2 linked regions of the Rhodoligotrophos defluvii genome follow. Each later gene encodes a partner of the first gene's protein in a complex. Links are inferred from orthologs where the notes say so. Each region holds a gene or a part of one and is shown on either strand. Other genes may lie near its edges. The genes, in order: moaD and E4P09_RS01830.

What was found.
Region 2: the proteins of moaD (region 1) and E4P09_RS01830 are in contact, whole or in part, in a crystal structure (PDB 1FMA), measured with the Escherichia coli proteins. The link is inferred for Rhodoligotrophos defluvii from one-to-one orthologs.

The regions. Positions count from the first base shown.
Region 1 is NZ_SZZM01000002.1:461,115-464,317, reverse strand. Bases 64-2,950 are described here. They hold moaD (molybdopterin converting factor subunit 1), read right to left. Parts: upstream 1,690-2,950; coding sequence 1,438-1,689; downstream 64-1,437. Other genes in these bases: uvrC (excinuclease ABC subunit UvrC), read right to left, coding at 2,345-2,950; pgsA (CDP-diacylglycerol--glycerol-3-phosphate 3-phosphatidyltransferase), read right to left, coding at 1,686-2,270; E4P09_RS11370 (hypothetical protein), read right to left, coding at 943-1,389; E4P09_RS11375 (hypothetical protein), read left to right, coding at 394-924; E4P09_RS11380 (DUF1489 family protein), read left to right, coding at 64-104. In the rest of the region: more of E4P09_RS11380, read left to right, coding at 1-63; more of uvrC, read right to left, coding at 2,951-3,203. UniProt on the Escherichia coli protein: Involved in sulfur transfer in the conversion of molybdopterin precursor Z to molybdopterin.
Region 2 is NZ_SZZM01000001.1:406,434-409,538, forward strand. The notes cover bases 166-2,954. They hold E4P09_RS01830 (molybdenum cofactor biosynthesis protein MoaE), read left to right. Parts: upstream 166-1,216; coding sequence 1,217-1,693; downstream 1,694-2,954. Other genes in these bases: E4P09_RS01825 (AsmA family protein), read left to right, coding at 166-1,198; E4P09_RS01835 (nitrilase-related carbon-nitrogen hydrolase), read left to right, coding at 1,708-2,616; E4P09_RS01840 (hypothetical protein), read right to left, coding at 2,628-2,903. In the rest of the region: more of E4P09_RS01825, read left to right, coding at 1-165; E4P09_RS01845 (thioesterase family protein), read right to left, coding at 2,983-3,105. UniProt on the Escherichia coli protein: Converts molybdopterin precursor Z to molybdopterin. This requires the incorporation of two sulfur atoms into precursor Z to generate a dithiolene group. The sulfur is provided by MoaD.

The sequences.
Region 1 (3,203 bases):
GCTATCTCAAGGCGGAAGATGCGCCCGCCGACCTTGCGAACACGGCCGATGCGGATGTGCCCGACGGCATGCGCCGCGACCTGCGCGAGCTCGGGCTGATCTGATCGAGCGGGCGCCCGTCAGCGCCCTTCCGGCCGCGTGCCGCCCAAGTCTGATCTCTCCCATATGAACGCAGAACATACAGGTCGCTGTGGCTGGTTTGCATCCGCTCCGGCCCGATCTCATCAGTATTCAAGCAAAAAAACAGCCGCGGACTGTTGTGTTGCCTGAGTTATTATCGAATTGGTAGCCGGAAGTTAACTGAAATACTATTATACAATCGGGGAAATATAACTTAGAAGTGTAAAGTATGGTCTTAAATTGCTGGGTGTCTTTTAAAGGTGAGCTGTTGCAATGGTTAATACCGTACAGATCGAAGAACTTCAGCAAAGAATGGACGTGGAGTATACTGAGGAGACGATCATAGAAACGCGGCCGGTCCGTCCAACAGAATCGGCTTCGCCCTTCAATAGCGAGGCCCATCCATTCGGGCCGCCACCAGCTTATGGTGAATTTACGTCGGTGGGCCCGTTCGAACCGCCACCTGCATACAGTGAACATGCTTCCCCGCAAGAGCTGTTCCTTGGACGAGGTCCCGAGCCGTTGCCGTCTGGCCCTCCTCCCGCTTACGATGCGCCCGGGGCAGATTTGACTGCTCGGGACTATGTCAGGATGTTCGGACGGCCGCCCTCGTATGGTGAAGCGGTGGGCGATCATGGAATGTCAGGCATCCAGAAGGCGTTTTTGGCTGCTGGTGCAGCCGCCGCTGGCGGGTTGGCGGGCGCGGGTGCCTTAGCGTATCATCATTATGCCAATTCACACGGGAATTTGGATGCCAACGAGCCGCAACATCACGTTTATCCGCACGATGCGGCCCACATCTGATTGATACCCGGCGCTCGGTCACGGCGCCATGTAGTCTCGCGCCTCGCTGGTGACGGCCACGTCGATGGAGGTCGGCGTATAGCTCACGGTATAGGTATCGTGGATGATGGTGGCGACATCGCCGAAATCGCCGGGCGCCTGCACCAGCGGTCTGTCACCCCAAACGAGGTTCACCCGTTTGCTGCGGTAGACATATTTCTGCACCGTCAGTGAGCAGATGTTGGCCGCCTCGCAACTGAAGCCGTGGCGCTGGAAAAAGTCCGCGCTGTAGGGCACGCCCTCGGCCCTGCGCAGATCGCCCAGGGCAAAGCGCATCGAGCGGCGCTTGTCGTCCACGGTGCCGATGATGTAGCGCTCGAACACTTTCTCGCGGAGATACGGATCATAGCCGCCCTCGAAGGCGGTATAGGTGGTTTGTGTACACCCGGCTAGCAGCGCGGCAACGGCCGCCGCGGCGGCGGCCATGGCTGGCAAGCGCCCATTGAGCATAGCTATCCCCATCAGTGTCTTGCGTCACCCGCCAGTGACAGGCGGGAAGAACGCAATCTCTCTCGCACCTTTGATTGGCGTATCCAGCGGTACCATCGACTTGTCGACGGCGGCGCGGATCACCCGCAAATCCCCGAAGGCGTGGGCATAATTTTGGTCTTTTTCAGCCAACCATGCAATGGCATCCGCGACGGTGGTGACTTCGGCCGGAAAACTGAGCTCCTCCTCCGCCTTGCCGACGCGCTCGCGCACCCATGCGAAATAGAGCACTTTCATTGGCCGCCGTCCTCCATCACATGGTCGAGGCCGGCCTTGAGATAGTCATAGCCGGTGTAGAGCGTGAGCAGCGCCGAGATCCAGAGGCCGACCAGCCCGGCCGTGGTGGTGAAGGGCATTACCCTGTCGCCCGCGGCGCCGGCGATGAGCAGGGCGATGGCCACCATCTGCAGTGTCGTCTTCCATTTCGCCAAACGGGTGACCGGCACCGAGACGCGCAGCTCAGCGAGATATTCGCGCAGACCCGAGACGAGCACCTCGCGCAGCAAAATGATCACCGCGGCGACGACGTGGACCCCGTCGATGGTGCGCACTGCCGTCAGCATGAGCAGCACGGCCGCAACCAGCAGCTTGTCGGCGATCGGATCCAGCATGCGGCCAAGGGAGGATTGCTGCGACCACAGCCGTGCGAGGTAGCCATCGAAGAAATCGCTGATGGCCGCCACAATGAACAGGCCCAATGCCAGCCAGCGCGCTCCGTCGCCCTCGATGAAGAAGCAGGCGACGATGAGCGGCACGGCGGCGATCCGCCCGAATGTGAGGAAATTCGGGAAATTCAGGATCTGATCGCGCCGGCGCATGGCCGCTGGTGATTTGCTACTCATCGCACCGTGTGAATCCGAAAGCGTCATTGGTGACGACCTCGCCCCTTGCGTCACTTCTGTCCTTCATGAAAATAGTCATAGATCGTCCGCGCCAGGGCGGTGCTGACACCGGCCACCGCCGCAAGATCTGCGACACTGGCGCGGGCGACCGAGCGGGCCGATCCGAAGGCGCGCAGCAAAGCACGTTTGCGCTCCGGTCCGATACCCGGAATTTCGTCCAGTGGATTGGCTCCCATCGCTTTCTTCCGCCGCGCCCGATGGCTGCCGATGGCAAAGCGATGAGCCTCGTCTCGTAACCGCTGTACATAGTAAAGGACAGGATCCCTGGTTTCCAACATGAAGGGCGGCCGGCCCGCCATGTGGAAATGCTCGCGACCGGCATCGCGATCCGGTCCTTTTGCTACACCCACAACCGTCACGCCGTTCACGCCCAGCTCTTTGAGCACGGCCAGCGCCGCAGAGAGTTGGCCCTGACCGCCATCGATGAGCACCAGGTCGGGCCAAGCCGGCAGGTCCTCCAGCGCGCCCGCGGCATCCGCTTCCTCCGCATCGCCTTCATCCAACGGTCCATCCACATCGAGGGCGGCGGACTCCTTCATCAGGCGGCTGAAGCGGCGGGTGAGCACCTCGCGCATCATGGCGTAGTCGTCGCCGGCGGCATCCAGGTTGCGGATATTGAACTTGCGATATTCCTTTTTGATGAAGCCGTCGCGGCCCGCCACCACCATGGCGCCGACGGGGGACGCGCCTTGAATGTGGCTGTTGTCGTAGACTTCGATGCGGCGCGGCGGCTGATCCATGCCGAAGGAACGGGCAACACCCTCCAGCAACCGGTTCTGCGAGCTGGTTTCGGCCAGCTTGCGGCCGAGCGCCTCGCGGGCGTTGCTGACCGCGTGGGTCACGAGTTCG
Region 2 (3,105 bases), on another replicon or contig:
GGGCGGGCTGCGCTTGCTCATCGACAATGGACTGCTCGAGGCGCAGCTCAGCAATCTCGCCCTCTATGGCGGCACGGCGGCAGGCAACGTGCAGCTCGACGGTTCCAAAGCCGTGCCGACCTTACGCCTCGCGCTCAGCGCCAGTGACTTCGCCAGCTACGAGCTGCTGCGCGACCTAACCGGCCTCAAGCAGTTCGAGGGCCGCGGCGCCGCGTCGGTATCTCTCGCCGGGACCGGGCGCAGCCAGGCGGAGCTCGTCTCCACCCTGCGCGGCAATCTAGTGTTCCGGGTGACGGATGGTGCCCTGCGCGGGGTCGATCTTGGCAAGATGGTGAATGCAGTGGCGGCCCATGTGGTGGATGGCTGGATGGGCGGCCAAGAGGCCTTGACCGACTTCAGCCTGTTCGAGGGAAGCTTTCAGGTCGAGAACGGGGTTGCGGCCAATGATGATCTGACCCTGCTGGGACCGCTCGTGCGGGTCTCCGGAGAAGGCTCCGTCGACCTCGCCCGGCAGACCCTGGACTACCGGGTGGACCCGCAGCTCGTCGCGAAGCTGCAGCCGAAGAATGGCGAGCAGGCGCTGGAAGGCTTCTCGGTGCCAATCGTCGTGAAGGGACCATGGAGCCGGCCCAAGATCTATCCCGATATCGAGGGCGTCATGAAAGACCCTCAGGCCGCCTACAAGCAGTTCAAGGGATTGGTGCAGGCGACGCGCGGGCTTGATCTCGGCTCTGGCGGGAAGGCGATCGACGGGGTGCTGGACAATGTCGGCCCGCTGTTGAACCAGGAGATCGGCAAGAGCCTTGGTCCTGACACGACCAGCAGCTTCACCGGAAGTGGTGCCGGTCAGTTCTTGGATGGCTTGATGAAGGGCGGCCTGGGTGCCCGCAAGCCGCAGCCGTCCCAGGGTGCGGTCGAGCCCCGGTCCGCCGGAGAACAGGCCGATCAGCCTGAACCCGGCGCACAACCGGCCGCCCAGGGTGGCGAGAGCTTGCCGGCGCCCGTGCACGCACCACAGAATGCGGCCACTGAAGAGGACAGCACGGACGAGCCGGCCGGGGAAGCGCCGGTGCCCGCCGAGGCAAAGGCCCCCGAGGAGGAGGTCCCGCACGCACCCGCTCCCGAGCAGCCGAGCCCGCAGATGGCCACGCCCGATCAGCCGGTTCCGCAGACCTCGGGCAAGGGCGATGCCTTGTAGTCAAGTCACGGGCGTACCATGATCAGAGTGCAGAGTGAGCCGTTCGATGCCGGCGCGGAGCTCGCGGCGCTGAAGGCGGGCAATACGGCAATCGGCGGAATCGCCCTGTTCGTGGGCACGGTCCGCGATACCTCCAGCGGAGAGGCGGTGGCCGAGATGACGCTGGAGCACTATCCGGGCATGACGGAGAAGGCGCTGGCCGATATCGAGGAGGAGGCGCACCGGCGCTGGCCCTTGGAGGCTTCGCTCATCGTCCACCGCTACGGCCGGCTGGCTGCGGGAGACGACATCGTCCTGGTGATCACCGCTTCGGCCCATCGGGAGGCGGCTTTTTCCGCTTGCGCCTTCCTGGTCGATTGGCTCAAGACGAAGGCGCCGTTCTGGAAGCGCGAGCGCGCGCCGGGCAGCGGCGGCCAGGAGCGCTGGGTCGAGGCGCGCGAGGCCGATGACGAGGCCGCGGCGCGCTGGAGCGCTGCGACCAGCGGGGATAACTGAGGATCGAATTTCGCATGGTTGAGGCTATTGACCAGGTTACGCTCGCCTTGTGGGCGGTCAATCTCGGGCGCCCGCTCAACGGGATTTCTGCCTGGGTGGCGGGCATCGAGCAGAAGATGCAGCAGACGAAGCGCCAGGGCGCCGACATGCTGATCCTGCCCGAATATGCCTGCGAGCAATGGCTGTCGTTCAAGCCGGAGGGGCTGCGTCCCGACCAGGAGATCGCATGGATGGCGGAACAGGGCGCGCAGGCTCTGCCGCTGCTGGCGCCGCTGGCCGAACGATATGACATGGCGCTGCTGGCGGGGACCATGCCTGTTGCCCATGGGAAGGGCGGCTTCCGCAACCGCGCCTGGCTGTTCCTGCCGGATGGCCGGCAAGTTGGCCAGGACAAGCTCTGCCTCACCCCATTCGAAAAGGACCCGGATGCGTGGCAGCTCGAGCCAGGCGAGCTGGTCCACGTGGTGCAGTGGCGTGGACTGAAGCTCGCCACTTGCATCTGCCTCGACGTGGAGCTGCCGGCGCTGTCGGCCATGCTCGCCCCGCTCGAACCCGATTTGATCCTGGTACCGTCCATGACGGCGGGCCTGTCGGGCTATTCGCGGGTGTTCGGCTGTGCCAAGGCGCGTGCGGTCGAGCTGATGGCGGTGGTCGCGGCGGTGGGCGTGGTGGGCGTCGCGCAGGGAACCACGCAGAACGACAGCAATGTTTCCGGTTGCTCGGTATTCCTGCCCTGCGAGCCAACCCTGGGCGATACCGGGCTTTATGCGGAGATCCCGCCGGTGGCGGAGGATGAGGCCGACGGGCCGCTGCTCATTGCCCGGGATATTCCGATTGCCACGATCCGCGCGCTGCGGGCGGGCGCGGCCGAAGTCTGGCCCGGCGCCTGGCGGGCCGAGCCGGTCAAGATTCACATGACGTGAGCCGACACTGATCAGTCGTCCCAGTGGCGGGGCCGGTTCGGCTTGAACCGGCGGCCGGCGGTGGGACTGGGACTGTCGGTCGCGTGCGATTTCGCGCTGCGCATGTTGTCCACGTGGCTATGCTTCTCGTCGCGCTCGCCACCGCCGCCCGATACGCGGCTGACCGGCGGGTTGGTCGGCGTGCCCGGGGGCCGCGGGTCTTTCCGCTCGGGCATCGGCTTGCTGCGGTCTTCGTGGCTGGCGCCGGGCCCACCCCAGCGCTGTGTGTTCGGATGCTTCTCGGGCATGATACTTCCTTTGCCGCACAGGTTATCCCTTGCGGAGACAACCGATGTCGGAGGCCGCGCGTTCCCGACGGCGCGTGGGTTATGGGCGGCGGTTGGCCTCGGCCTTGGCAGAAACGCGCGCCATGAACTTGGCGGCATCGATCACCGCCCGGTCGTGGAAACCTTCGCCGATCAGCCCAGCCTCATCACGGCACGACACCTT